DNA from 4 places in the Comamonas sp. w2-DMI genome. Region 3 is predicted to be linked to each of the others. Evidence: predicted binding sites of a transcription regulator. Region 3 holds the regulator's gene; each other region holds the start of a gene.
What was found. The regulator sigma-54, encoded in region 3, starts transcription at its own class of promoters, with help from an activator protein. The targets are predictions, from matches to a motif close to TGGCANGNAANCTGCTTT.
Positions count from the first base shown of each region.

Region 1: a site for sigma-54 is predicted at 3,145-3,162, ahead of V8Z74_RS07225 (TorF family putative porin). Genes of this name have one in related genera too.
Region 2: a site for sigma-54 is predicted at 5,766-5,783, ahead of atzF (allophanate hydrolase). Genes of this name have one in related genera too.
Region 4: a site for sigma-54 is predicted at 2,031-2,048, ahead of V8Z74_RS21950 (urease subunit gamma). Genes of this name have one in related genera too.

Region 1 is NZ_JBANEL010000005.1:54,781-62,195, reverse strand. Features, by position in the region: gene V8Z74_RS07240 (Bug family tripartite tricarboxylate transporter substrate binding protein) at 1-627, shown strand, start outside; gene V8Z74_RS07235 (sulfatase family protein) at 796-2,124, shown strand; gene V8Z74_RS07230 (DUF2165 family protein) at 2,180-2,713, opposite strand; gene V8Z74_RS07225 (TorF family putative porin) at 3,205-3,957, shown strand; gene glnK (P-II family nitrogen regulator) at 3,975-4,313, shown strand; gene amt (ammonium transporter) at 4,342-5,685, shown strand; gene glcE (glycolate oxidase subunit GlcE) at 5,862-7,019, shown strand; gene V8Z74_RS07205 (YoaK family protein) at 7,049-7,415, shown strand, end outside.
Region 2 is NZ_JBANEL010000029.1:33,907-41,321, forward strand. Features, by position in the region: gene V8Z74_RS22375 (ABC transporter ATP-binding protein) at 1-664, opposite strand, end outside; gene biuH (biuret amidohydrolase) at 679-1,374, opposite strand; gene V8Z74_RS22385 (formamidase) at 1,377-2,420, opposite strand; gene V8Z74_RS22390 (ABC transporter permease) at 2,449-3,372, opposite strand; gene V8Z74_RS22395 (ABC transporter permease) at 3,369-4,442, opposite strand; gene V8Z74_RS22400 (BMP family ABC transporter substrate-binding protein) at 4,473-5,591, opposite strand; gene atzF (allophanate hydrolase) at 5,818-7,415, shown strand, end outside.
Region 3 is NZ_JBANEL010000007.1:186,381-193,795, reverse strand. Features, by position in the region: gene lptA (lipopolysaccharide transport periplasmic protein LptA) at 1-533, shown strand, start outside; gene lptB (LPS export ABC transporter ATP-binding protein) at 539-1,303, shown strand; gene V8Z74_RS10055 (RNA polymerase factor sigma-54) at 1,310-2,926, shown strand; gene V8Z74_RS10050 (aspartyl/asparaginyl beta-hydroxylase domain-containing protein) at 3,014-3,937, opposite strand; gene V8Z74_RS10045 (DUF711 family protein) at 4,112-5,344, opposite strand; gene V8Z74_RS10040 (tRNA-binding protein) at 5,369-5,707, opposite strand; gene V8Z74_RS10035 (sugar ABC transporter substrate-binding protein) at 5,897-6,844, shown strand; gene V8Z74_RS10030 (sugar ABC transporter ATP-binding protein) at 6,957-7,415, shown strand, end outside.
Region 4 is NZ_JBANEL010000027.1:48,698-56,112, reverse strand. Features, by position in the region: gene ureC (urease subunit alpha) at 1-669, opposite strand, end outside; gene V8Z74_RS21960 (urease subunit beta) at 669-974, opposite strand; gene V8Z74_RS21955 (HupE/UreJ family protein) at 988-1,587, opposite strand; gene V8Z74_RS21950 (urease subunit gamma) at 1,632-1,934, opposite strand; gene V8Z74_RS21945 (TonB-dependent receptor) at 2,237-4,255, shown strand; gene V8Z74_RS21940 (DUF4198 domain-containing protein) at 4,275-4,994, shown strand; gene urtA (urea ABC transporter substrate-binding protein) at 5,187-6,458, shown strand; gene urtB (urea ABC transporter permease subunit UrtB) at 6,557-7,415, shown strand, end outside.

The DNA of each region.
Region 1 (7,415 bases), on a different contig from region 3:
GACTTCCGCCCGGTCAGCGAGGTCAACCGCTACGAATTCGGCCTTGCCGTGGCCAGCGCCGTGCCGGTCAAGCAGCTGTCGCATCTGTTCGCCTGGCTCAAGGCCAATCCGCAGCAGGCCAACTTCGGCGTGCCGGCCACGGGTAGCCTGCCGCACTTTTTCGCGCTGATGCTGGGCGAGGCGGCCAAGGTGCCCGTGGAGGTCGTGGGCTACAAGGGCTCGGGTCCGCTGCTCACCGACCTGATGGGCGGCCAGGTGCCGATCGCCGTGGACACCCTCGACACACAGATCGCCCAGCACGAAGCGGGCAAGCTGCGCGTGCTGGCCACCTCGGGCGAAAAGCGCAGCCCGATGGCGCCGGGCATTCCCACGCTCAGGGAGCTGGGCGTGGACCTCGTGGGTACGGGCTGGAACACCTTGTTCGCCCCGCAGAGCATGGCGCCGGCCACGGTGCAGCGCCTGTCGCAGCTGGTGCAGGAGGTGATGAAGGATGCGGACACGCAGCAGAAGTTCGTGGCCTCCAACCTGGTGCCCGTGGTCAGCAGCGCCGAGGAAACCGCGCGCATGCTCCGGGCCTACCGCGCCCAGTGGGCGCCCGTGGTCCAGCGCTCGGGCTTCAAGCCGTGAAGCGTTGAGGGCTTATGAATTGAGGAGCGGCTGACGCAGAACCTGCATGGATTTCATGCTGAAAATGTCTTGAAGTCGATGTGAATCAAGCGGTAGCTGCTTCTGTTTTTGAAACCAAACGCATGGCGCTCCGGTTCGCCGGGACGGCTTTGCATATTTCTTTTCACCATGGCTGATCCCCGCCCCAATCTGATCTTCATCCTGGCCGACGACCTCGGCTATGCCGACCTGGGCTGCACCGGCGCGCGCGATGCGCACAACAATGCCTGCGACGTCTCGCCGCGCCTGGACGCCATGGCGGCCCAGGGCCTGCGCTTCACGCGCGGCTATTCCAACTCGGCCGTGTGCTCGCCCACGCGCTTTGCGCTGGCCACGGGGCGCTGGCAGTACCGGCTGCGCGGCGCGGCCGAGGAGCCGATTGCCAGCGTGCACGGCGACAAGGTGCTGGGCCTGCCGCCCGACCATCCCACCGTGGCCTCGCTGCTGCGCGACGCCGGCTATGCCACGGCCCTGGTGGGCAAGTGGCACCTGGGCTATCCGCCGCATTTCGGCCCGCGCCTGTCGGGCTACGAGGAGTTCTACGGCTTCCATGCGGGCGGGGCCGACTATTTCGCGCACTGCGATCCGCGCGGGCGCCCCGACTTCTGGCTCAACGAGCAGCCGCACGAGGAGGACGGCTACCTGACCGACCTGCTGAGCCGCCGCGCCGTGGATTTCGTCGAGCGCCAGACGGCCGACAGGCCCTTCTTCCTGTCGCTGCACTACAGCGCGCCGCACTGGCCCTGGCTGACGCGCGAGGACCGCGAGGAGTCGCTGCGCATCGCGGGCATCGGCAAGCACACCGACGGCGGCTCCATCGCAACCTACCAGCGCATGATCCATCACATGGACGAAGGCATAGGCTGGCTGCTCGATGCGCTCGAGAAGAAAGGCATGGCCGAGAACACGCTCATCGTCTTCACCAGCGACAACGGCGGCGAGCGCTTTTCCAACAACTGGCCCTTCGTGGGCCAGAAGATGGACCTGCTCGAAGGCGGCATCCGCGTGCCGCTGCTGGCGCGCTGGCCGGCACGCATCGCACCGGGCGCGGTCAGCGACGTGCCCAACCTGACCATGGACTGGAGCGCCACCTTCCTGGCCGCGGCCGGCGTGGCCGCGCATCCGGACTATCCGCTGGACGGCATCAGCCTGCTGCCGCTGATGGACGATGCGCAATGGAATCCGCAGCGCGACCTGGCCTGGCGCATGAAGCACCGCGACCAGCGCGCGCTGGTGCGCGGCGACTGGAAATACCTGCAGGTCGAAGGCATCGAATACCTGTTCAACCTCGCGGCCGACCCGCGCGAGCGCGCCAATCTGCGCGAACGCGAGCCCGGGCGGCTGGCCGAACTGCGCCAAGCCTGGCAGGCGTGGAACGCGGCGCTGCCGCCGATTCCCGAAGAAGCCAGGGTTTCACTGGTGTTCACCAGGGCGGAGCTGCCCCAGGCCAGCTATTGAAACTGCGCTCCCGGACTTCGGGCCTGCCGGCATGCCGGCAGGCTTTTTTTTTGCGTCACTGCGGTGCATGCATGCCGCGGGCCGCTGCGTCCTGCCCGGGCAGCGCGTCGTTATCCATGGTGAGGTAGATGAGCACCATCAGCAAGGTGATGAAAAAGCGGAAGGCGTCGGGCACGCCGTTCCATTGCTTGGACATCCACATGCCGAACCATTCGCCGCCCACGGACATGAACGCCACCTGCCAGGTCAGGAAACCGAGGGTCAGGCCCCCAATGGCCCAGTTCTTGGCGGCGCGAAAAGCCCCGGGCGCCGCGTTGCGCGCCTTGAGCAGCCTCGCGCCGCCGATCCAGCACAGCACCGCCGTCAGGGTCTCCAGCGTGATGATGCCGATATAGCCGGCATGGTGCACCCATTCCTGCTGGATCGCGCGGTACATGATGCCGTTGCCCGGGAAGGTGGTGTCCATCAGGAACACGTGGTGCACGAAGGCGAAATTGGTGGCGTAGTCGGTGATGTTGCCGAAGGCGACCAGCGTGGCGAAGAAGGCCATGGCGAGCACCATGGCGGATTTGGACAGACGAATAAGCATTCGAGGCTCCGAATAAACAACAAGGATGGGATGAATGAACAGGCCGCCGCAGACGCGAGGTCCGGGCCGGTATTCAGGGAGACACCAACGGGGTTGGCAAGGAGACGTGCTGGCGCACAAAGGCACGGGGATCGGGACTGGAAAACCTGAAGCCGGCTGAAAGCTGGGGAAGCTTTCATTTCCGGCTGGATCGAGTCCGTGCCAGGAGGGGGCCCGATTGTCCCTGCTCTGGTCGATGCATGTCAACAAAGGTGCACCGCACTCCAGGCCGCCCGTGGATGCACTGTTTTGGTGCCGCTCGCTCGCCCGGCCCGGCCTGGCGCGGCTTGCGCGAAACGGTGCACCGCTTGTGCACAGAAGCGGTGCATGGGAGCCGGCCTTCCCAGCGCCTGCGGGGAGAAGGCAGGGGGCGGCGCAGGGCCTGCGCCAGCTGGCACGGTCTGTGCTTTATCCGTTGTGACAAATTTTTTTGCAAACCGGAGGAACCCAGAATGCCCCGTCTCGCTGCCATCCGTTTCACAACCTTCGCCAAGACCGCTGCCCTGGCATGTGCCGTGATGTCTCCGCTGTGGGCCCACGCCGAACTGACGGCCAACGTGGCGCTGACCAGCAACTACAAGTTCCGCGGCCAGGATCAGGACAGCAGCCGCAAGAAGGCCGTCAAGCCCGCGCTGCAGGGCGGCTTCGACTACAGCTTTGGCGACAGCGGCTGGTATGTGGGCAACTGGAATTCCACGGTGGACTGGCTGCCCGGCAACTCGCTGGAAAGCGACTTCTACGGCGGCTACAAGTTCAAGGCCGCCGACGTGGACTGGGACCTGGGCATGCTGACCTATGTCTACCCCGGCAATGCGCGCGGCAACACCACGGAGCTGTATGGCGCCGCCACCTACGGGCCGTTCACGGCCAAGTACTCGCACACGGTCTCCAAGGATTATTTCGGCTGGGCCGGCGCCCGCGACGGCTCGGGCCTGAAGGGGCGCAACACCGGCTATCTGCAGTTCGCCTTCAGCCAGGAGGTCATGCCCAAGGTCACGTTCAAGGCATCGGTGGGCTACACGCATTTCTCCAGCGACATCCGTAGCCTGGGCGTTCCCAGCTACGTGGACTACAGCGTGGGCGGCGCCTACGACTTCGGTTCCGGCGTGGCGCTGGCAGCCGCCGTGACGGGCGCGACCCAGCGCTCCTACTTCGGCGATGTCAACAAGCCGCGTCTGATTCTGACGCTGTCCAAATCCATGTAATCGTTCAGGAGTCCGTCATGAAAATGGTGATTGCCATCATCAAGCCCTTCAAGCTCGACGAGGTGCGCGAAGCCCTGTCCCAGATCGGCGTGCAGGGCATTACGGTGACCGAGGTCAAGGGCTTCGGCCGCCAGAAAGGCCATACCGAGCTGTACCGCGGTGCCGAGTATGTGGTGGATTTCCTGCCCAAGCTCAAGATCGAGGCCGCCATTGCCGACGAGCTGGTCGACGCGGCCATCGATGCCATCGAGGACGCGGCGCGCACCGGCAAGATCGGCGACGGCAAGATCTTCGTGCTGTCGCTGGAGCAGTCCATCCGCATCCGTACCGGCGAGACCGGCGACGCCGCGCTTTGAGCCCCTTATCCGTCAGAGAAAGATTGCCATGACCAAGAAGCTTTTGAGTATGGGCCTGGGAGCGGGCCTGCTGGCCGCCTGCGCCTCCGTGCTGGCCCAGGACGGCGGTGCCGCGGCAGCGCCTGCCGCTGCGGCCGCCGTGGAGGTAGTGCCCACGCTGAGCGCGGGCGATACGGCCTGGATGCTGACCTCCACCATGCTGGTGATCCTGATGGTCATCCCCGGGCTGGCGCTGTTCTACGGCGGCCTGGTGCGCAGCAAGAACATGCTGTCCGTGCTGGCGCAGGTGTTCGTGATCTTCTCGCTGATCACCGTGCTCTGGGCCATCTACGGCTTCACGCTGGCGTTCGGCGGCGAAGGAAAGTTCTTCGGCGGCTTCGACAAGCTGTTCCTCATGGGCATTGCGCCCGATACGCTGTCGTCCGCGCTCAAGACCATTCCCGAATACGTGTTCGTGGCCTTCCAGTCCACTTTCGCCGCCATCACCGTGGCGCTGATCGTGGGCGCGTTCGCCGAGCGCATCAAGTTCGCGGCCGTGATCGTGTTCTCGGTGCTGTGGTTCACCTTCAGCTACATCCCCATGGCCCACATGGTGTGGGGCGGCGGCCTGCTGGCCGAGGACGGCGCGCTGGACTTTGCCGGCGGCACCGTGGTGCACATCAATGCCGCCGTGGCCGGCCTCGTGGGTGCCTACATGCTGGGCAAGCGCATCGGCTTCGGCAAGGAGGCCCTGCCTCCGCACAGCCTGACGCTGACCATGGTGGGCGCCTCGCTGCTGTGGGTGGGCTGGTTCGGCTTCAATGCAGGCTCGGCCGGCGCGGCCAACGGCATTGCGGGCCTGGCCTTCATCAACACCATCGTGGCCACCGGCGCGGCGGCCCTGTCCTGGATCGCGGCCGAAGCGCTGCACCGCGGCAAGGCCTCGATGCTGGGCGCGGCCTCGGGCGCCGTGGCGGGCCTGGTGTGCATCACGCCGGCCGCGGGCCTCGTCGGCCCCATGGGCTCCATCGTCATGGGCCTGATCGCCGGCCCCCTGTGTCTGTGGGGCGTGTCTGGCCTCAAGCGCATGCTCAAGGTCGATGACGTGTGCGACGTGTTCGGCGTGCACGGCGTGGGCGGCATTCTGGGCGCCATCCTGACCGGCGTGTTCTGCGCCAAGGGCCTGGGCGGCATCGAGCCCGAAGGCTTCAACATGGGCCACCAGGTGTGGGTGCAGGTCAAGAGCGTGCTGCTGACCATCGCCTGGTCCGGCGTGGTGTCCCTGGTGTCCTACAAGATCGCCGCGCTGACCGTGGGGCTGCGCGTCAGCGAGGAGTCCGAGCGCCAGGGCCTGGACATCACCTCGCATGGAGAAGTCGCCTACACCCGCTGAGCTGGGCCAGCTCCCTGTACCGTTTCATTACGTTGGCCCCGCGGCGCAAGCTGCGGGGCTTTTTTGCGGGCGGGGGCTCGGACAAGGGGCGGCGAGGGCGGTCCAATCCGCGTCACAGTGCTTGTTCAAAAAAATCAAGCACCCGGGGATGGGGGCGGGACGCGCCAGCCGCTACCATGCGGGCCATGGACTCAGCCATCAGCCCCTCTCCCCGGATCCACCCACTGGCCGAGCGCATCCGCGCCGCGGCCGCCGACAAGACGCCGCTGCGCATACGCGGCGGCGGCAGCAAGGATTTCCACGGCCTCGCCCTGCAGGGCGAAGTGCTGGATACGCGCGCGCTGGCCGGCATCGTGAGCTATGAGCCCAGCGAGCTCGTCGTGACCGTCATGGCCGGCACGCCGCTGGCCGAGCTGGAGGCCGCGCTGGCCGCACAGGGCCAGTGCCTGGCTTTCGAGCCTCCGCATTGCGCTGCCGGGGCCACCGTGGGCGGCATGGTGGCTGCCGGCCTGTCCGGCCCGGCGCGCGCCAGCGTGGGCGCGGTGCGCGATTTCGTGCTGGGCCTGGAGATGGTCAACGGCCGCGGCGAGCTGCTGCGCTATGGCGGCCAGGTCATGAAGAACGTGGCCGGCTACGACGTCTCGCGCCTGATGGCGGGCAGTTGGGGCACGCTGGGCCTGATCACCGAGGTCAGCCTCAAGGTGTTGCCCGTGGCGCCGGCCGAGGCCACGCTGCGCTTTGCCTGCTCCCAGCAGCAGGCCCTGCAGTGGCTCAACCAGTGGGGCGGCCAGCCCCTGCCGCTGAATGCGAGCTGCTGGCTGCAGGAGCCCGGCCAAACCGAGGGCACGCTGTACCTGCGCCTGCGCGGCGCCCGGGCCGCGGTGCAGGCGGCCTGCCGGCGCTTGATCGGCGAGTGCGGCGGAGAACCGCTGCCCAACGACCAGGTGGCGGCCGACTGGGCGGCCTGCCGCGAGCAGGCCCTGCCCTGGTTTGCCGAGCGCTCTGCCGACTGCTGCCTGTGGCGCCTGTCGGTGCCGCAGACGGCGCCGGTGCTGGCGCTGCCTCCGGACTGCACGGGGCCGTTCATCGAATGGCACGGCGCACAGCGCTGGGTGCAGGCGCCGCGCGGCCTGGGCGCGCCGCTGCAGGCGCTGGCGGCTTCCGTCGGCGGTTCGGCGACGCTTTTCAGGGCTGAAAGTGCTGGCCAGATCAGCGCAGCCCCCGTTTTCGATGCCGCAGCGGGATCGGCCCTGGCCATCCTGCATCAGCGGCTCAAGCAGGCCTTCGATCCCGAGGGCATTTTCAACCGCGGCCGGCTGGCCAGCGCCTGGTAGGCGTCTTGCAGCCCTTGTCATCCCTGCCCATGCGCCGCCTGCACCTGCTGACCGACAGGCACCGCACCGGTGCCAGCAACCGCACCCTGGGCCTGCTGCTGGCCTTCAATGCGGGGGCGGTGAATGCCGGCGGCTTTCTGGTCGTGCATTTCTATACCTCGCACATGACGGGCGTGGTATCGCTGCTGGCCGACAACCTGGTGCTGGGCAACACGGCGCTGGTGCTGGGGGCCATCGGAACGCTGCTGGCCTTCATCTGCGGCGCGGCGGCGACGGCCGTGCTGGTCAACTGGGCGCGCCACCGCCAGCTGCGCAGCAGCTATGCGCTGCCCCTGCTGCTGGAGGCCGGCCTGATGCTGGTCTTCGGCCTGCTGGGCGCGGCCACGCTGGCCTGGT
Region 2 (7,415 bases), on a different contig from region 3:
TGCCCATGAGACGACCACGGCGCAGCACACTAACATCATCAGCCACTGACATCACTTCACGGAATTTATGCGTGATCAAAATGATGGTCACATCACCCGCATGTGCACGGTCGCGCAACACACCCAGGACTTCGTCAGCCTCTTGCGGAGTCAGCACCGAAGTGGGTTCATCGAGAATCAACAAGCGTGGTTTCAAAAACAGTTGCTTGAGAATTTCGAGCTTTTGTTTTTCACCCGCCGAAAGGTCCATGGGACGCGCATCCAAGTCGAGCTTGAACGGCGTGGTAGCCATGAAATCTTCTAGCTCAGCACGCACTTTCTTCCAAGGGATCACCGCAGGCAACTCACCTCTGCCCAACAACAGGTTCTCAGCCACGGTCATGCCTGGCACCACGGTGAAGTGCTGGTAGACCATACCGATACCTAACTCACGCGCTACTACCGGTGAGGTGATCGCTTTCTCCCGACCATCCACCAAAATCGCACCTTCATCCGGTTGGTGATAGCCCACTAAGGCTTTCACCAAAGTGCTTTTTCCAGCACCGTTCTCGCCCAACAAAGCGTGCACCGTACCAGGACGTACATTCAAAGAAACCCCACCCAGCGCCGTAAAGGCACCAAAGCGCTTAGTGAGTTCATAGGTAGACAAGGCCAGCGCACTCATGCTGTTGCTCCTGCTTAGAAAGCCTTCAGCGCGGCAATTACCGCTTCTGAATCAGCCACTGCGCCAAACACACCACCTTGCATCTTGATCATGCTGAAAGCGGCTGCGTGATTGCCTGAATCGGTGGCACCGGTGCAGTCGGTCAACATCACGCACTCAAAACCACGGTCATTGGCCTCACGCATGGTTGTATGCACACACACATCAGTGGTGATGCCAGTGAGGATCAGGTTGCGAATACCACGGGTGTGGAGAATCATCTCTAGATCGGTTGCGTAAAACGAGCCTTTTCCTGGTTTGTCGATAATGGGCTCACCATCAACGGGATACAACTCGGGGATGATGTCCCAGCCAGGCTCACCACGTACCAGAATGCGGCCGCAAGGGCCCGCATCACCAATGCCCACGCCATTCGTGCCAATCTGACGCGAACGCCAGCGCTTGTTGGTGGGCAAATCACTCAGGTCAGGACGATGACCTTCACGGGTATGGATCACATGCATCCCCACGCGACGTGCCTCTGTCAGCAAACCCTTAATGGGCTCTATCGGCGCACGCGTGGCCGAGATGTCATAGCCCATCTTGTCAACGTAGCCGCCTTCTCCGCAGAAGTCGGTTTGCATATCAATGATGACCAGCGCCGTGTTGTCTGGACGAAGGTGTCCGTCATAAGGCCAGTTGTAAGGTTGTGCGTTCACAAAATTCGTCATGCTCACTCCTTGGCGTCTGCTGCACGCTCTTGAGGTGTCAAAAGATTCGGTACATTGCCCACATAAGTTCGAGTGGGGGCAGCAAAGCCACACGATTGCCCATCGGTGTACACAACCTTGTCTTCCCATGGAAGCTGGAACTGACCGTTGACCATGTCATGCATGAAGGTATAAGGGCAGTCTTGCGCACCACCTTTCACTGCCACATAACCGCGGTGGTAAAGCTGGTAAATGTTGTTTTCAACGGCCCAGTGCTCACGTGCTTCGCGGATCAAATCTGGGCGAATTTCAGCGCACACGATTTCATCAGGACGACTGCCTCCTTGCACCATCACCGTGCCGTCGAAGTTGCAGACCATGGCCTCTCCCATCGAATCGAAGGTGCCATCGCTGCCACACAGACACACACTGGCCGTGACCATCAGGTTTTGGAATGCATTAGCTTGGTTGGTGATTTGCCAAGAATGACGAATCGGTGCCGTATAGCCTGCAGTGCGCAACATCACCTCGGCACCCTTGTACGCGCACTCACGCGCCATCTCTGGGAACATCCCATCATGGCAAATGATCAATGCCAGTTTCACACCCTTCGGACCCGTGATCACGGGGATACCCATGTTGCCGGGCTCCCAAGCCTCAACAGGGATCCAGGGGTGATATTTACGGTAATACAGCTTCAGCTCACCCTGGTCATCAATGATGATGCCAGTGTTGTAAGGATTGCCCTCAGGGTTCTTCTCCATGATCGAGAAACAGCCCCAAATCTTGTGCTCGACACAAGCTGCTTTGAAAGCTGCCACTTCAGGGCCATCCAGACTCACCATCAGCTCATCGGCCGTGCTCATCGACAAGCCATGCAAGGCATACTCGGGAAACACCACCAAGTCCATGCCGGGATAGCTACGACGCGCTTTACCCACCATATCCACAATACGCTGTGTTTGTGAAGCCACTTGTTCAGGGGTCTCAACCACCGGCAATTGCAACTGCACCAAACCCAACACCAAACCATTGGGCGTCTTGTTCAAACCACTCAAGCCACTCATTACTTCACTCCTTCTTGATGCACCGCGATCAGCGCGCCAACTTCAACTCCATAGGGGCACCTTGCAGCGAACGCTTCGGGCTGCAGCTACACAACAAGATCAACAAGGTCAAGGCATAAGGCATGACATTGAAAAGGTGGTAGCCAGCACTGATGCCAACAGATTGCAAAGCTGGGCCCACTGCACCAGCACCACCAAAGATCAATGCTGCACCCAAGCAGTGCATCGGACGCCAACGCGCAAAAATCACCAGCGCCACCGCAATCAACCCCTGTCCACTCGACAGACCTTCGTTCCAGCTACCTGGGTAGTACAACGACAGCGATGCACCTCCAATGCCGGCAATGAACCCGCCTACCGTGGTTGCTAAGACACGCACAGTGTTCACCGAGTAACCCAAGGCTCGTGCGGCATCGGTGCTATCACCAGCCATGCGCAAGATCAAACCCCAACGCGTGTGCTTGAGCATCCATGCCATCAGCACCGCCAAAACCACTCCAATAGGGAACAAAGCGTTGATGCGCAGAGCTGATTGCACTTGTGCTGAATCACTCCAAGCACCCAATTCAATCGATGGAATTTGCACGGCCTGCGGTTGGATCAAGCTTTTGCCGAAATAGAACGCCAACCCCACACCTAATAACATCAAGGCAATACCGGTGGCGATATCACTAACTTTAGGCAGTGAGCACAAAAAACCGTGCAGCATGGCCAACAAAGCACCACTGAAACCTGCGGCCAACACGCCAATCCAAGGTGATCCACTGATATAGCTCCCACCAAAACCTGCCATGGCAGATAGCACCAGCACACCCTCGAGCCCTAAGTTCACACGGCCTGTTTTTTCGGTGAGACACTCACCCAAACTCACGAACAAAAATGGTGTGCCTACTCGGATGGCGCCACCCAACACAGCAATCAACACATCCATCCAAATCGATATGTCTGTCATACAGCCTCCGCACGCAGCGCACCACGCTGAGCTAGCTTCGCGGCCAAACGCCCACGCAAAGCTTCTACCGCCAAGATCAGCACAAATGCAAAACCTTGCAGCACCAATACCGATGCATCAGGCAAATCCAGGCGACGCTGCAACATGCTGCCTGCTGCACCAAAACCACCGAACAACACTGCTACAGGAATGATCGCCAGTGGGTTGTGACGTGCCACGAACGACACCAAGATGCCCGTATAGCCCAGGCCTGCAATCAAGGACGCATTGGCCGCGTTGTGTACTGCAACCACTTCAATGCCACCGGCTAAGCCTGCTGCAGCACCACCCAAAGCGCAGGCAGTGGTCACCAAACGTCGACTGGGCAAACCCACCAAACGTGCAGCACGGGCATTCCCGCCTACCACCCTGGTGGCAAAACCATGGGTTGTCCCAAACAACCAAATACCTGCGATCACACAAACCACAGCACCCCAAACCAAACCCCAATGCACGTCCTGACCAGGAATCAACCCCATCAACACGTCTTCTGACAAAGGTAACGTCGATGGTTTATTCAAACTTTCTGGATCGCGCATTGGCCCCTCCACCAAATGCTTGAACAGCCCAACAGCCAAATACCCCATCAACAAGGAGCTGATGGTTTCATTCACACCGCGGTACTGCTGCATGACCCCGACCAAACCAATCCACAAACCACCAGCTAAGGCAGCTGCTGCCAAAACCGCTGCCGTGCCCATTGAACCAGAGGAGGGGTCTACCAAATAAGGTAACCCAGCAGCTGCCAACCCACCCAATACCAACGCTCCTTCACCGCCGATCACCGTGAGGCCCGCCTGAATCGGCAAGGCCACACACAAAGCCGTCAACATCAAAGGTGCCGCCCGCTGCAAAGTGTTTTGCCATGCGAAGGAATCACCAAAGGCTCCCTTGAACAGTAAAGTCCATGCCTCTACCGGATCGGTGCCGCCAAACCAGACGAATACACCGAACATCAGCACAGCCCCTACCAAAGCCAGTAAAGGCAGCACCACACTGTCAAAAACAGCGACCCAACGTGGAGCGTTCATGACCCCTCCTCTCCTTCTCGGCACCTAGCCTCAAACCTTGCCGATGACGCCTTCAACCAGATAGTTCATCTGCTCCAGCACAATGTCGGTTTGGTGAATTGACGTTCCCTTGGGCACTACTACCTTGCCGGTGTTGTCCTTCAGCCCGTCCTTAAAAATGCTGAATTGGTCTTTCAACATTAGCGCCTTGACTTCATCAGCTTGCTTGCGTGCACCTTCTGTGACCATGGGGCCGTAAGCAGAGGTCTTCACATAACCTTCTTTCAACCCACCGCGCAGGAAGTTGGGATGTGGCTTGCCAGTACGAGCCGCTTCAACGATTTGCTTGTAAGGTGTGACCCAGTTCCATTCAGCACCGGTCAGGTAGGCGTTGGGAGCCAACTTAGCCTGACTGGCGTGGTAGCCACAGACGAACTTGCCACGGCGGGCTGCTGTCTCAACAATCACTTTGGGCGAATCCACGTGCATGGTGAAAACGTCCACACCTTGGTCAGCTAGGCTGTTGGTGGCTTCAGCCTCTTTCACAGGCATCGACCAATCCCCAGTAAAAACTACCGAGCAAGTGATGTCAGGGTTGACCGAGCGTGCGCCCAGCGTGAACGCATTGATATTGCGCAGCACTTGTGGAATCGGCTTGGCAGCAATGAAGCCAATCTTCTTAGACTTACTCATGTGACCAGCGATCACACCGTTCAGGTACTGACACTCTTCGATGTAACCAAAGTAGCTGCCGACCATCTTGGGGTGCTTGCTCTCATCCCACAAACCGCCGCAGTGCGCGATGCGGGTTGTTGGGTTCTTCTTGGCTACTTCCAGCACATGGGGATTGAAGTAACCAAAAGAGGTCGGGAACAACAACGTGGCGCCATCTTGAGAAATCATCCCCTGCATGCTTTTTTGAGCCGCTTGGGTTTCAGGTACGTTTTCTTCACCAACCATCTTGATGCCAGGCAACTTGCGAATTTCTTGCGCGGCTTCGTAGTGGGCTTGGTTGTAGCCAAAGTCATCACGTGGTCCGACATACACCATGCCGATGATGATGCTCTTTTCCGCCTGAGCAACTGCTAGACCAGAGGCACCACCAAAAGCCAACCCGGCTCCAGCTGCACTCACACCTTTAATCCAAGAACGACGATTAATTCGATCCATTGACGGCATTTACAACTCCTTGTACTGACATGGTGAAACATCGCTACACGCAGAACTCAATCAGCTGTGCGGTGCACATACCGGTATACAAGCAAGCTGTGTGCCACCTTTTCCCTCTAAGGAACTAAATACAGCTGACCCTCATAGGCATTACTTAACTTGCCTCCAAGCTCTTGGCATACAAACTGCTTGTTAGCAACATCTTGTATACATATAGGTATTCATCATGTTGGTAGGAACATTCGACGATTGGAAGCGCGCATACAACGAGGGGGCCGACCCAGCTGAACTGCTGGAGCAGCAGCGCCAAGCCTGTAAGAGTGATGACACGGCATGGATATCCATCGCAACACCAGAGCTTTTGCAAGCTCAAGTACAGGCATTGGTAGCACTTGAAACAGCCGTAGGCCGGGATCAACTTCCCTTGTATGGCATTCCCTTCGCTGTAAAGGACAACATTGACGTTGAAGGCTTTACAACCACTGCCGCTTGCGCTGAATTCGCTTACCGAGCCACGGGTGACGCCTTTGCAGTCAAGCGACTAAAGCAAGCAGGGGCTATCGTGATGGGAAAAACCAATTTGGACCAGTTTGCGACTGGCTTAGTTGGTACACGATCTCCTTACGGTATCGTCCCCAACACCTTTGATGCCAGTCTCATTTCAGGCGGCTCTAGCTCTGGATCGGCATCAGTTGTTGCGCGTGGCCTGGTTCCTTTTGCGCTGTCAACTGACACGGCAGGTTCTGGCCGGGTGCCCGCAGCCTTCAATCAAATAGTAGGACTTAAGCCCACTCCTGGTGCAGTCAGTGGCACTGGTCTGGTGCCTGCATGTCGTACCTTGGATTGCATTGGTGTATTGGCTCTCAATGTCGCTGACAGTGCCTTGACGATGTCACTCATGGAAGGGCCAGATGCAGAAGACGGCTACTCGCAAGTGCGTCCTGCAGTCACCAAACACAAACCACTGTCTGAATTACGTATAGCCATACCTGACACCCGCAAGCTGTCTACCGATTACGAACTCGCTTTTACTCAGTTTATTGATCGACTGAAACCACAAGCAAAAGACGTAAGCACGCTCTCTTTTGAGACTCTTTTTGAAGTAGCTAACTTGCTCTACTACGGTCCTTGGGTGGCAGAGCGCGTAGTGGGTGCACGCAGTATTTACGAGCGTAAGCCAGACGCTTTATTACCCGTAATTCGCCAAGTGCTTGATGTGTACCAACGCTTCAATGCAGCAGATACGTTTGCTGCGCAATACCGTTTGCAAGACCTCAAACGCACCGCAGAAAAAATCTGGGAAAGGTGTGATGTGTTGTGCGTACCTAGCTCACCCCGCCACCCGTCCATTGCCGAGGTTCAAGCAGACCCGATCGCAGTCAACTCTGAAATGGGCACATATACCAACTTTGTGAATTTGCTGGGGTGGTCTGCAATTGCGATTCCGGCAGCAAAATTACCAAATGGCTTGCCTTTTGGCATCACATTGATTGCCCCAGCCTGGCGTGAGCCTGACTTGGTACGCTGGGCCCAGCACCTGGAGAGCATGCATCATTTAACTGCAGGTGCTACAGGCCAATCTACACAAACTCTTGGAGCTCTACCAGCGTGGCATGTACCAACAAATGGAGATACCCTTGAATTAGCAGTTGTAGGTGCGCATTTGCGCGGGATGCCGTTGAACCATGAGTTGTTAGAGTGCGGCGCCAGTTTCTCGCACGCTACTACCACTTCGAGCAGCTATCGACTGTATGCATTGCAAGGTACAGTGCCTGCAAAACCCGGATTAGCACAAGCTGCTAATGGTGCACCGATTGCGGTTGA
Region 3 (7,415 bases):
AGCTGGCGCAGACCAGCGTCTTCACCGGCAATGTGGTGATGACCAAGGGCACCATCGTGCTGCGCGGCGCCCAGCTGGACGTGCGCCAGGATGCCGAAGGCTACCAGTACGGAGTGGTCAAGGCCGAGCCGGGCAAGCGCGCCTTTTTCCGCCAGAAGCGCGATACCGAACGCGGCCAGCCCGATGAATTCATCGAAGGCGAGGGCGAAACCATCGAGTACGACGGCAAGGCCGATATCGTCAAGTTCATCCGCCGCGGCGAGATGCGCCGCTACCGTGGCGGCCAGCTCAGCGACGAGGTGACGGGCTCGATCATCGTCTACAACAATATCACCGACGTCTACACCGTCGACGGCCAGAAGACCAGCGGCGGGCTGCCCAGCTCCTCGGTGGGCCAGGGCGGCCGCGTGCGCGCCGTGATGGCGCCCAAGGAAGGCACGCCGGGCGCGACCCCGGGGGCCGCGGCCAAGCCGGCCGTGCCTGCCGGCGAACCCCTGCGCCAGAGCCTGACCATCGGCGGCGAGAAGAAATAATGAGCATGGACAGCAGCAACGCCGTGGCCGAAAGCCGTCTGCAGGCCCGGCACCTGGCCAAGTCCTATGGCAGCCGCAAGGTGGTCAAGGATGTCTCGCTTTCCGTCCAGAAGGGCGAAGTCGTGGGCCTGCTGGGCCCCAACGGCGCGGGCAAGACCACCTCGTTCTACATGATCGTGGGCCTGGTGCGCAGCGACGGCGGGCAGATCTTCATCGACGAGCATGACGTCAGCAACATGCCTATCCACCAGCGCTCGCGCCTGGGTCTGTCCTATCTGCCGCAGGAGGCGTCGATCTTCCGCCGCCTCAACGTGGAAGACAACGTGCGCGCCGTGCTCGAGCTGCAAAAGGACGAGCAGGGCAAAAATCTGACGCGCGAAGTGATCGAGGAGCGGCTGACCAGCCTGCTCAAGGAGCTGCGCGTCGACCACCTGCGCCAGTCGCCCGCGCTGGCGCTGTCCGGCGGCGAGCGCCGCCGCGTGGAGATCGCCCGGGCCCTGGCCACGCAGCCGCGCTTCATCCTGCTGGACGAGCCGTTTGCCGGCATCGACCCCATTGCCGTGATCGAGATCCAGCGCATCATCGGCTTCCTCAAGGACCGCGGCATCGGCGTGCTCATCACCGATCACAACGTGCGCGAGACGCTGGGCATCTGCGACCACGCCTTCATCATCAGCGACGGCCATGTGCTGGCCGAGGGCACGCCCGAGGAAATCGTGGACAACGCCGACGTGCGCCGCGTGTACCTGGGCGAGCACTTCAGGATGTAGGCGTCCATGAAGCCTGGCCTGTCGCTGAGGGTCTCCCAGCATCTGTCGCTCACGCCGCAGCTGCAGCAGTCCATCCAGCTGCTGCAGCTGTCCACGCTGGAGCTGGCGCAGGAAGTGGAGCAGATGCTCAACGACAATCCGTTTCTCGAACGGGAGACGGAAGGCGAAGCCGATGCTCACGAAGCAATAGCTGCCAGCGCCAATGAATCCTTGATTGCAGATGAATTTCGCTCTGAGAATTCGGAATACCAGGCGCAAGCAGCTTCCGAATTCATAGCGGAACCCGCACCCGCCGAAACTCCGCAAACGCTGGAATGGAACACCGGCGGCAATGACGGCCCGGACGACGGCGACGCCGGCGGTCTGGACGGGGAATGGGGCGGCGAGGGCAGCAGCGAATGGGATATCTCTGCAGCCCCGGCGGCCAAGGGCCGCCAGGCGGATGACGAAGAAAACGACGCCATCAGCCTGGCGTGCGAGCATGAAAGCCTGACCGACCATCTGCACCGCCAGGCGCTGAGCCTGCACCTGGGCGCGGAAGACCGCGCGGCGCTGAGCTTTCTGATCGAATCGCTCAACGACGACGGCTACCTCGAGGAGCCGCTGGCAGAGCTGGCCGCCGGCCTGGCCGGTGGCGACCTGGAAGAGCGCGAGGAGCTGGAGCAGCGCTTTGCCATCGCGCTCAAGCTGCTGCAGAGCCTGGAGCCCGCCGGTGTGGGGGCACGCGATCTGGCCGAATGCCTGCAGCTGCAGTTGCGCGACCTGCTGCAGCAGGCCGAGGACGAAGGCACGACGCCCGCGCGCCTGTCCCTGCTGCAGCTGGCGCAATCCATCTGCGCCCAGCCCATGGACCTGCTGGCCCGGCGCGATGTGCGCAAGCTGGCCGGCCTGTGCGGCGCGCGCGAGGAAGCGCTGCGCGAGGCCATGGCCCTGATTGCGCGCCTGGAGCCGCGCCCGGGCAGGCGCTTTGCCAATGTGGAGCGCCAGATCGTGGTGCCGGACGTCATCGTGCGCCCGGTGCGCGCAGGTGCGGGCCGCGTGGAGTTTGCGGTGCGGCTGAATCCGGACGTCATGCCCCAGCTCAAGGTGCACGACGTCTATGCGGGCGTGCTGCGCCGCCACCGCGGCGAGGAAAGCCACGGCCTGCTGCAGCAGCGCCTGCAGGAGGCGCGCTGGTTCATCAAGAACATCCAGCAGCGCTTCGACACCATATTGCGTGTGTCCGAAGCCATCGTGGAGCGGCAGAAGAACTTCTTCGTGCATGGCGAGCTGGCCATGCGCCCGCTGGTGCTGCGCGACATCGCCGATGCGCTGGGCCTGCACGAGTCCACGATCAGCCGCGTGACCACGGCCAAGTACATGGCCACGCCCCAGGGCACGTTCGAGCTCAAGTACTTCTTCGGCTCGGGCCTGGGCACGGAGACCGGCGGCAGCGCGTCCAGCACGGCGGTGCGCGCGCTGATCAAGCAGTTCGTCGATGCCGAGGACCCCAGGAAGCCGCTGTCGGATGCCAAGCTGGCCGACATGCTCAAGGAACAGGGCATCGAATGCGCGCGCCGCACCGTGGCCAAGTACCGCGAGCAGCTCAAGATCCCGACCACGACCTTGCGCAAGGCGCTGTAAAAAAACCGCCTCTGCAGCGCAGGGCGGTTTTTTGGCGGGCCCGGGATCGGGCCCTCGGCGGCGCAGCGCGCGCAGGCCTTCAGCGCGTCAGCTCGGCACAAGCCACCAGATGAGCAGGGCCAGCGCGGCCAGCATGAGGCCGAACTTGGTGATCTTGTAGACCGTCTTGTTCCAGGCCTTGAAGCGGCGGCGGTACTGGCCCATGTAGAACGAGATCTTGAAGATGCGGCTGATGAAGCCGCGCGGATCGCCTTCGTTGTTGGGCGAGCTGGCCGCGGCCACCACGTTCTTGCCCAGCCAGTGGTTGAGCCACTGCGCGAAGCGGTTGGTCATGGGCCGCTCCACGTCGCAGAACAGCACGATGCGGTTGCCCTCGCTGCGGTTCTCGGCCCAGTGCATATAGGTCTCGTCGAAGATCACGCCCTCGCCCTCGCGCCAGCTGTAGGGCTGGCCGTCGACCTCGATCATGCAGCGGTCGTCGTTGGGCGCCAGCACGGCCAGGTGGTAGCGCAGCGATCCCGCATACGGGTCGCGGTGCAGGTTGAGCTTGGCGCCCGGCGGCAGCTCGGCGAACATGGCCGCCTTCACGCTGGGAATGGACTTGACCAGGGCCGTGGTCCTGGGGCACAGCTCCATGGCCGAGGGGTGGGCATCGCCGTACCACTTGAGGTAAAAGCGCTTCCAGCCGGTCTTGAAGAAGGAGTTGAATCCGGCGTCGTCGTTGTTGGCGGCGGCCTTGATCTGCATGTTCTTGTGCAGGTTGACGGCTTCCTCGCGGATCTCGCGCCAGTTGGCCTGCAGCGGTGCCAGCTCGGGGAAGGTGCTGGTGGGCAGGTAAGGCGTGCGCGGCACCTTGCTGAACATCAGCATGAAGACGTTGAACGGTGCCGTGAACGTCGAGTGGTCGAACAGCTGGCGCAGCACCTTGTGCCGGACCTTGCCGCGCAGGTGCATGTACAGCCCGCAGCCGAAAAAGAGCAGCACCAGTGCCAGGACGATGATTTTTGCCATAACCCCGGATTTTACCGATCACCTCCAGCAGGGACATGGGGCAGATCAAGTTGCCTTTGAGATGGGCGCGCTCCAAGCCAGGGACGGCCGGCAAGGGCCGTCCCGCAGCAGGGGCTGCTCCTGCAAAGGCCGTCGTCCTCCTTTAGGGGGAAGGCGCAAAGCGACTCGGGGGAATCAAGGTAATGCCAGCACGGCGCAGTTGCACAGGTCCGCGCTCTCGAAGGCCGTGCGGTCGCCGGCCGCCAGCCCGGGCACGGGGAACAGCCGCACCGTCAGCGGCTTGTTGAGGCGGAAGGCCATGGTGCCGGTGTCGCGCATGACGGCGGCGATCTGCTCTGCGCTGCTGTCGCCGGGAATGGGCACGGTGTCCAGTCCAATGCCGCAGACGCTGCTGTAGGTCAGCAGGGCGCGGATGTCGAACTCGCCGTCGAGGCTGGCCCGGGCCAGGCCCTCGTCCTCGGTGACGGCCAGCATCAGGCCGCTGAAGCCTGTCTGCGTGACGCCGGCCACCGACTTGAACACCCGCGTCAGCAGCGCCGAGGCTTCCACGGTGCCGCTGGCGCCGAAGTAGGGCACGCCCAGCAGCCGGTAGACATCGACCATGGAGGCGCAGAACCTGGACGGCGCGGCCGAGGTGTCCATGCCCGCGACAAGCCAGCCATCGGCCAGCGCCACCCGGTCGGCGCAGTGCTGGATGGCGGTGGCATGTTCGGTGAGCGAGCGGCTCAGATGATCGAAGGCCAGTTGCAGCCAGGCCGCGTGGTCCAGCTGGCGGCGCTGCGCCTGCAGTCCGGCGAGCACGGCCACCAGCAGGTCCGGCGTTTCCAGCCCCAGCACCAGGGCGCCGTGGTGCCGGCCGCGGTGGTAGCTGGCCGGGAAGTAGGGAATGCCGGGTGCGCAGTTGAAGTTGACCGTGAAATTGAAATTGCCCTCGCCGCGCGGCGTGCTGCGGGCGATCTCCTGGATGGCCTGCACGCTGGCCTGCAGCAGCTCGCCCTGCAGGAATCCATTGCCGTCCAGGCCGATGTTGACGCAGGCATTGCACAGGTCGCCGTGGGCGGCAATCAGCCGGGGCAGCAGCGCGATTTCCTGCGCGGTGCGCGCCTCGCCGATGGCAAAGCGGATACGGCGTTTGCCCGTGTTGATGGCGCCGAGCATTTGCGTGATGCGCTGCAGATCCGCCAATGCGGGCTCGAGACCCGAAACGTCGATGAATTCCCCGAACGGATTGCTCACGATGCGTATGGACTGCACCTGGTAGCCCCGGGCTTCGATGGCATCGGCCACGGCATCGCACTGCTGCTTGGCCTGGGTCAGGCAGCTTTGCCACAGCACGGCATCTGCGGGCATGTTGACGAAGGCGGTGACGGTGCGAACGCGTACCAGGGGATTGAATGCAGTGTCCATGAAGCCCATTTTGCCTGCGGCCGGCTACAGCAGCCGCGTGCCCAGCGGCACATCGCCATCGGGCACGCACAGCGCCACATGGCTGTCGGCATTGTGAAAGCCCGTCACCAGGCATTCGCTCATCAGGGGGCCGATCTGCTTCTTCGGAAAATTCACCACGGCCACCACCAGGCGGCCCACCAGGTCCCCGGGCTGGTAGAGCTGGGTGATCTGGGCGCTGGACTTGCGCAACCCCAGCTCGGGGCCGAAGTCCACCTGCAGCTTGTAGGCAGGCTTGCGTGCCTCCTTGAATACTTCGGCCTGCACCACGCGGCCCACGCGCAGCTCCACTTTCATGAAGTCGTTCCAGCTGATTTCTTCCATGCGGTTTTCTCCTTGGCGTCCATCATGCCGCTGCCGCGGCGCGCGTTTGTAGAGCAACGCTTGTGGTGGGTAGCAGAGGATTTCTCCTACTCCTTGCGGCAAGCCCAGGGCCTATAAGAGAGCGTTCGCCGGCGCATGCGAGCGGCCGGTTTCATCCACGTCACAAGGGCCCAGGCCCGGGAGAGCGCTATGTTGCAACGTCGTCATGCGGTGGTTACGGTGGGCCTGTCGATACTGGCTCTGGCGGGTGCCTGGGGCCCTGCGGCCCGGGCCCAGGACAAGCCCAAGGTGGCCCTGGTCATGAAGTCGCTGGCCAACGAGTTCTTCCGCACCATGGAGGACGGCGCCAAGGCCCACCAGAAGGCCCACGCCAGCGAATACACGCTGCTGAGCAACGGCATCAAGAACGAGACCGACACCGCCGCCCAGATCAAGATGGTGGAGCAGATGGTGGCGCAGAAGGTCGATGCGCTGGTGATCGCTCCGGCCGATTCCAAGGCGCTGGTGCCCGTGCTCAAGACCGCCGTGGACCGCGGCGTGCGCGTGGTCAACATCGACAACCGGCTGGACCCCGCCGCGCTCCAGGAAAAAGGCCTGGTGATCCCCTTTGTAGGCCCGGACAACCGCGCCGGCGCCAGGCTGGTGGGCGACTACCTGGCCAAGCAGCTCAAGGCCGGCGACAAGGTGGGCATCATCGAGGGCGTTTCCACCACCACCAATGCGCAGCAGCGCACGGCGGGCTTCAAGGATGCGATGGAAGCCGGCAAGATGACCGTGGTGGGCGTGCAGTCCGGCCAGTGGGAAATCGACAAGGGCAACACCGTGGCGGCCGGCATGCTGCGCGAGCATCCGGACCTGAAGGCTCTGCTGGCCGGCAACGACTCCATGGCGCTGGGCGCGGTGGCGGCCGTCAAGGCCGCGGGCAAGGCAGGCAAGGTGTTCGTCGTGGGCTACGACAACATCCAGGCCATACACCCCATGCTCAAGGACGGCCGGGTGCTGGCCACGGCCGACCAGTTCGCGGCCAAGCAGGCGGTGTTCGGCATCGAGGAAGCGCTCAAGGCCGTCAAGAACAAGACCCCGCAGGCCCAGATGCCGGCCGAGGTCAAGACCGACGTGGTGCTCGTGACGAAATGACCTCCCCACGAGTCGCCTTCGGCACCGTTCCTGCGGGGGACGGCAGCCTTGCTGCGAGGCGGCGCCAGTGTCATGCGATGACGATGCATGCGGGGCATGCGGGAGTGCCGAGATGGCTGCGATGAATGATCTTCGGCCCGGGCGCGGTGCAGTGGCGATGACGCTGGAGGGCATGGGCAAGGACTACGGCCCCAGCACCGTGCTCGATGGCGTCACGCTAGAGCTGCGCGCGGGCGAATGCCTGGCGCTGACGGGTGAGAACGGCGCTGGCAAGTCCACGCTGGCCAAGATGCTGTGCGGCCTGGTGGAGCCCACGCGGGGACGCATGGCGCTGGACGGGCAGCCGTTTGCGCCGCGCTCGCGCACCCAGGCCGAAGCCCTGGGCGTGCGCATGGTGCTGCAGGAGCTGGGCCTGGTGCCCACGCTCACGGTGGCCGAGAACCTGCTGCTGGATCGCCTGCCCCAGCGCCTGGGCTGGGTGGACCGTGGCGCGCTGGCCGCCCAGGCCCGCATGCAGCTGGCCAAGATGGGACTGGAGCACATCGACCCCATGGCGCCCGTGGGGCAGCTG
Region 4 (7,415 bases), on a different contig from region 3:
CAGCTTGAGGCCGATGGCGCCGGCCGCGATCTGCTCGTGCAGGCCCTGGGGCTGGCTGGCATTGCCCTTGCCCAGGAAGCCCAGGTTCATCGGAAAGGCATCGGCCGCCTGCAGCATGCGCTCCAGGTTCCAGGGGCCGGGCGTGCAGGTGGTGGCGAAGGTGCCGGTGGCCGGGCCCGTGCCGCCGCCGATCATGGTGGTCACGCCGCTGGTCAGCGCCTCCTCGATCTGCTGCGGGGCGATGAAGTGGATGTGGGTGTCTATGCCGCCGGCCGTGACGATGCTGCCTTCGCAGCTGATGATCTCGGTGCCCGGGCCGATGACGATGTCCACGCCCGGCTGCGTGTCGGGGTTGCCGGCCTTGCCGATGGCGGCGATGCGCCCGTCCTTCAGGCCGATGTCGGCCTTGACGATGCCCCAGTGGTCGATGATGAGGGCGTTGGTCAGCACCGTGTCCATGGCGCCTTGCGCACGGCTGCGCTGGCTTTGCGCCATGCCGTCGCGGATGGTCTTGCCGCCGCCGAACTTCACCTCCTCGCCATAGCCGCCCGCAGCCAGCGTGAAGTCGCGCTCCACCTCGAGGACGAGGTCGGTGTCGGCCAGCCGCACGCGGTCGCCGGTGGTGGGCCCATAGGTCTCGGCGTAGGCGCGCCGGTTCATCGTGGCCATCAGAGTGCTCCCATCACGAGGCCGCGAAAGCCGTGGATCTGCCGGTCGCCGGCGATGTCGACCAGCTCCACCGTGCGCTGCTGGCCGGGCTCGAAGCGCACGGCCATGCCCGAGGCGATGTTCAGGCGCATGCCGCGCGCCGCGGCGCGGTCGAAGGCCAGGCCGGCATTGGTCTCGGCAAAGTGGTAGTGCGAGCCCACCTGGATGGGCCGGTCGCTGGCGTTGTGCACCACCAGCGTGACGGTGCGGCGGCCGGGGTTGAGGACGTGCTCGCCGTCGTCGATGAACAGTTCACCGGGGATCATGGCGCACCTCCGCTCAGGCCAGGCGGGTCAGCAGGAAGGCTCCGAGCAGGGCCGTGGCCGCGCCGGCCAGCCGCGCGAGCCAGCGGTGGCGCTGCACCACGGCATGGCCCAGGGCCATGCCGGCGACATGCAGGGCCGCCGAGCCCAGCGCCATGCCGGCCAGCGCGCCCAGGGCCGTCAGGCCGGTATCGCCCGCCAGCTCGTAGCCATGGGCTGCGCCATGGAAGAACGCGAACACGCCCGCCAACGTGGCGGCCAGCACCCAGGGCATCTGCTTCTGCACGGCCACCAGCAGGCCCAGCACCAGCACCGAGGCGGCGATCATGGGCTCCACGCCCGGCACCCACAGCCCGGCAAAGCCTGCCAGCGCACCGGCCACGAGCAATGCCACAAAGGCCGCCGGCGCGCGCCAGGCCGGCGTGACGGTCAATGCGCTCCACACACCCACGGCCAGCATCGCGGCCAGGTGGTCGAGTCCGGTGAACGGATGGGCCAGGCCCTGCATGAAGCTGTCCAGCAGGCCGTGCGTGTGCGCCTGGCTGCCGCTGTGGGCCAGCGCGGCGATGGGCAGGGCAGGCAGGGCGGCGAGAGCGATGGCTGTTATCTTTTTCATAGCTGTTGACGCTTGATGGGTAAGGGTTGAAGAGCGAAAAAACCTTAAACGATCGGCTCGTGCACCGTGACCAGCTTGGTGCCGTCGGGGAAGGTGGCCTCGACCTGGATGTCCGGAATCATCTCGGCGATGCCCTCCATCACGTCGGCGCGCGTGAGCACGGTACGGCCCTCGCTCATCAGCTGGGCCACGCTCTTGCCGTCGCGCGCGCCCTCCATCACGTAGGCGCTGATCAGGGCCACGGCCTCGGGATAGTTGAGCTTGAGGCCGCGCGCCTTGCGGCGCTCGGCCAGCAGCGCGGCCGTGAAGATCAGCAGCTTGTCTTTTTCACGCGGTGTGAGTTCCATGGTGTTTCACTCGATGCTGGAAGACGTGAGCCCTGTGGCTCGGAAAGCCAGGAAGCCAGCCGGGCGCGCGCGGTGTGAGTTGCATGGTACAGGACCGAAGCAATTGCCATGCCAGTGCGCCGGCCTGGTGCGTGAATGGAAAAATGCAGATGGCTGCGCATTTGTGGTGCATCCGCGTCTGGTGCACCTTGTCCTGAACGGCCGATGCCTTCTTGTGGTGCATTTGACGGTGCATTGCGGTGCAGTATCGATGGCATGAAGCTTGCACGGCATGGGCTCCAAAAAAATCGGGGGAGCATTCCATGCCTTTGAAACCACGCCTTGCCTGCTGCGGGCTCCTGTGGGAGCTGGGTCTCGTGGCCATGGCCCAGGAGGCTCCTGCCGAGCTGCCCGCCATCACCGTCAAGGGCCAGGCGCTGGACGCCGCGCAGCAGCCGTTTTCGGTGACCACGCTGGACGGCGAGCAGGTGCGCGAGCAGCCCGTGCAGGAGCTGGAGTCGCTGTGGAGCAAGGTGCCCGGCATGCATGTCACCAGCTACCAGATCAACGGCGTGGCCAATGCCGTGGTGCTGCGCGGCTTTGCCGGCGGCGGCCACGGCGGCGACATTGCCGCCACGCTGGACGGCATACCGCTGAACGAGGCCATGTCGCACGCCGACGGCTACTTCGACCTGAACGTGGTCGTGCCGCTGGAGCTGGAGCAGGCTGCCGTGCACCGAGGCCCCACGTCGGTGCTGCAGGGCAACTACAACCGTGCCGGGCTGATCGAGCTGCGCACGCGCCGCAGCGGCAGCTACCGCGACATCGACGTGACCGCAGGCTCGCACGGCCTGCTCGACACGCAACTGGCCATCGGGCAGACGCTGGAGTCGGGCGATCAGCTCAACCTCGCGGCCCAGCAGGTGCGCGGCGACGGCGCGCGGCCGGATGCCGGCTTTTCGCGCAGCACGCTCAGCGGCTCCTGGAAGCACCGCGTGACGCCGCGACTGGATGTAGCCCTGTCCGGCCGCTGGCACGAGGCCCGCGGCGACTCGCCCGGCTACCTGACCGAGGCGCAGTGGCGGCAGGATCCGCAGGGCCAGGATGCGCGGGTGGTCGGCGACGGCTCGCGCAAGCGCTTCGGCACGCTGCGCCTGGATGCCGGCTACGACCTGGGCGGCGGCACCCGCCTGCTGGGCTTTGCCTATGGCACGCGGCAGGAGTTCACCCGCTGGTTTACCCGGCCGCGCGCCGGCCGCTGGATGCAGCGCGAGGAGGACTACGAGCGCAGCGTGCGCGGCGCGGGCCTGAACCTGGCCGGCAAGGCCGCGCTGGGCGGCGGCGCGCTGGACTGGATGCTGGGCCTGGAGCAGGTGCGCGAATCCACCGACTACGGCTACTGGGATGGCGTGGATGCGCGGCGGCGCATCGGGCCGGCGCTGGACGACCGCCGCACGCAGCTGGTCAACACCGCGGCCTACGGCCAGGCCGGCTGGCAGGCCAACGACTGGCTGCAGGCCACGGCCGCGCTGCGCCGGGATCGCTTCACGGGCAGTTGCCGCCCGCTGGGGCCGGAAGACGGCGACGATCCCTGCGGCCGCATGGCAAGCCGCAGCCATGCCAGCCCCAAGCTGGGCGTGTCGGCGCAACTTGGCGCCAGCATGGCGCTGCGGGCCAGCTGGGCCGAGGGCTTTGCCCTGCCCAGCGACTTTGCCAAATACGCGCTGGGTGCGCGCGAGCTGGAGTCCAACATCTTCCGCCAGACCGAGCTGGGCCTGCAGTGGAAGCCCTCGGCGCGGTGGCTGGTGGATGCCGCGGTCTACGGCATCACGTCGAGCCAGGAGATCCGCAACACGGCGCCGGGCGAGTACGAGAACTTCGGCGCCACGCTGCGCCAGGGCGCAGAGCTGAAGCTGCATTGGCTGCCGCGCAGCGACTGGCATATCGAATGGGCCTGGGGCCGCGCGCGCTCGCGGGTCACGCAGAACGCCGATGCCGCTCTGATCGGCCGCCAGGTCAGCGGCGTGCCCGGCACCACCAGCACCGTGCATGCGCGCTGGAGCCCGCGCGCCGACCTGACCGTGCACGCCGTGCTGCGCCACGTGGGCCGCAGTGCCCTGAATGCGGCCAACACCGAATGGGCCGGCGCCTACCACTGGGCGGACCTCGGCCTGCAATACCGCCTGCCCGCCGGCGTGGCCCGCAACGCCACTCTCAGCCTGTGGCTGCGCAATGCGGGCAATGCCCGCTATGCCAGCACCACAGTGCTGATCGGCGGCGAGCGCCTGGTGGCGCCCGGCGCGCCGCGCACGCTGCAGCTGGGTTTGCAGGTCTCGCTCTGAATCTGAAAAGAGGACTTTGATGTTGCCTATCCCAAGCCTTTCGATCCCGCTGCGCGCCATGGCCTGCGGCGCACTGCTGCTGGCCGGCACCGCCCAGGCCCATAACGTGTGGCTGGAGCTCGACGCGCAAGGCGGCTACGTGATGCAGTTCGGCGGCCACGAAGGCCAGGTCGAGCCTTTCGACCCTGCCAAGCTGCAGCGCGTGCATGCCTACGACCTGCGCGGCCGGCCGGTAGCCAGCGAGGTGCAGCGCCTGTCCGATGGCATCCGCATCAGGCCCGATGCGCGGGCCGCGCTGATTGCCGTGGAGCTGGACAACGGCTTCTTCAGCACCCCGGGCGGCGACGCGCAGATGCAACCCCTGCCCATGGACCGCAACCCCGGCGCCGTGCGCGGCGTGCATGCGCGCAAGTTCCACAAGACCGTGGTGCAGTGGGGCGCGGTGCTGCAAAAGCCCCTGGGCCAGATGTTCGAGCTGGTGCCCCTGCAGGGCCGCCCGCCCCAGGCGGGCCAGCCGCTGAAGGTGCTGGTGCTGCTGGACGGCCGGCCCCGCGCCGGCGTGCGGCTGAGCTGGGGCGAGCATGGCTCGCCAGTGACCAGCGACGCACAGGGCATGGCCAGCGTGGTGCCGGCGCCGGGCACCAATACCCTGCAGGCCATCCTGCGCGTGCCGGTGCAGGGCGATGCGCGCACCACCGAGAACAGCTACGAATACCTGCTGCGCTTTGCCGCGCATTGAAATGGGGCATGGGCTTGCAGTCCGCACCCGGCTCCAGTCCTGTTCTGGTGCGCGGGCACTGCGGTGGTGCAGAGGGCGCGGCCAGGTCCTGCCAAAAAGGGTGCAGCCAGGGCAGGGACGCCATGGCATGGTAATTGCGTTTCAACGACTGCGGTCGATAGTGACCGAGCAAAACGTCGTTGGAGTTCTGAAATGAATCGTCGCGGATCCCTCACCACTTTGGCTGCATCCCTGGCTCTGGGCCTGGGGCTGGGCACCCAGGCCCGGGCGGCCGACACCATCAAGGTCGGCGTGCTGCACAGCCTCTCGGGCACCATGGCCATCTCCGAGACCGTGCTCAAGGACACGGTGCTGATGGCCATCGACGACATCAACGCCAAGGGCGGCGTGCTGGGCAAGAAGCTCGAGCCCGTGGTGGTGGACCCGGCCTCCAACTGGCCGCTGTTCGCCGAGAAGGCCAAGCAGCTGATCACGCAGGACAAGGTAGCCGTGGTCTTCGGCTGCTGGACCAGCGTGTCGCGCAAGTCCGTGCTGCCGGTATTCGAGCAGAACAACGGTCTGCTGTTCTACCCCGTGCAGTACGAGGGCGAGGAGCTGTCCAAGAACGTCTTCTACACCGGCGCCGCGCCCAACCAGCAGGCCATTCCGGCCGTCGAGTACCTGATGAGCAAAGAGGGCGGCGGTGCCAAGCGCTTCGTGCTGCTGGGCACGGACTACGTGTACCCGCGCACCACCAACAAGATCCTGCGCGCCTTCCTCAAGTCCAAGGGCGTGAAGGACGCCGACATCCTCGAGACCTACACGCCCTTCGGCCACAGCGACTACCAGACCATCGTGGCCGACATCAAGAAGTTCTCCACCGGCGGCAAGACGGCGGTGATCTCCACCATCAACGGCGACTCCAACGTGCCCTTCTACAAGGAGCTGGGCAATGCCGGCCTCAAGGCCAAGGACGTGCCCGTGGTGGCGTTCAGCGTGGGCGAGGAGGAACTGCGCGGCGTGGACGCCAAGCCGCTGGTCGGGCACCTGGCCGCATGGAACTACTTCATGAGCGTGAAGAACCCCACCAACACGGCCTTCATCAAGCAGTGGAGCGACTACGCCAAGGCCAAGGGCATCGCCGGCCACAAGGACAAGCCGCTGACCAACGACCCGATGGAGGCCACCTGGATCGGCATCCACATGTGGAAGCAGGCCGTGGAAAAGGCCAAGAGCACCGATACCGACAAGGTCATCGCCGCCATGGCCGGCCAGACCTTCACCGCGCCCGACGGCTTCAGCGTGAAGATGGACGAGAAGAACCACCACCTGCACAAGCCCGTGATGGTGGGCGAGATCAAGGCCGACGGCCAGTTCAGCGTGGTCTGGAAGACCAAGGGCCCGGTCAAGGCCCAGCCCTGGAGCCCGTTCATCGAAGGCAACGACAAGAAGAAGGACGAGCCGGACGGCAAGAGCAGTTCCTGATGGCGCACCGCCCGGCCGGCGCGGTGTTGGCCGGGTGGTATCTATGAAAATGATAGCTGCTGGCGCTTGATGGGTAAGCGCTGGAGGTGGTTTTGACTATGAAAATCCTGCACCTGGCATGGGTGAGTGCACTGGGCCTGCTGCTGTCCCTGCACAGCCACGCGCTGACCGCCGAGCAGGCCTTTGCCATGGCGGCGGCCGAGGACAACGACGCGCGCGCCGCGGCCATCAACGCCGCGGTGCTGGCGCCCGATGCGGGCGGCCCCACTGGCAGGACTGCCGCCTACCTGCAGGCCCTGGCCGATGACGCGGTGCGCACCGCCGGCGGCAAGGCCTATGTCGTCCAGGGTGATCGCGCCACCGACCCCGCCACCGGCGCAGCCGCCACGCTGCCTGCCGATGCCGAGGAAGTCGTCAACAACAACTACCTGCGCGGCGTGATCGAATCCGCGCAGGCCGCGCTGGCGCTTTCCAGCAGCGACGTGCAGCAGCGCCGCAAGGCCGCGCGGCAGATGGCGGCCGAGCCCGATGCCGCCCGGCTGCCCCTGATCGCCAAGGCCCTGGCCGGCGAGAGCGATGAACAGGTCAAGGCCCTGCTGGGCCGTGCCCGCGCCGCCAGCCTGCTGGGCAGCGACGACGCCGCGCAGCGCCTGCGGGCGGTGCGGCAGCTGGCGCAGCTCAAGACGCCGGAGACCCAGCTGCTGCTGAACCAGCGCCTGGCCGACGAGACCGACCCCGCAGTGCAGAAGGCCATCCAGGCCGCGCTGCCGGCGATTGCCGAATCGCTGGCCTGGGGCGAGCGCCTGGGCGCGGTCTTCAGCGGCCTGAGCCTGGGCTCGGTGCTGCTGCTGGCGGCCCTGGGCCTGGCCATCACCTACGGGCTGATGGGCGTGATCAACATGGCGCATGGCGAGCTGATCATGATCGGCGCCTACGCGACCTACCTGGTGCAGGTGC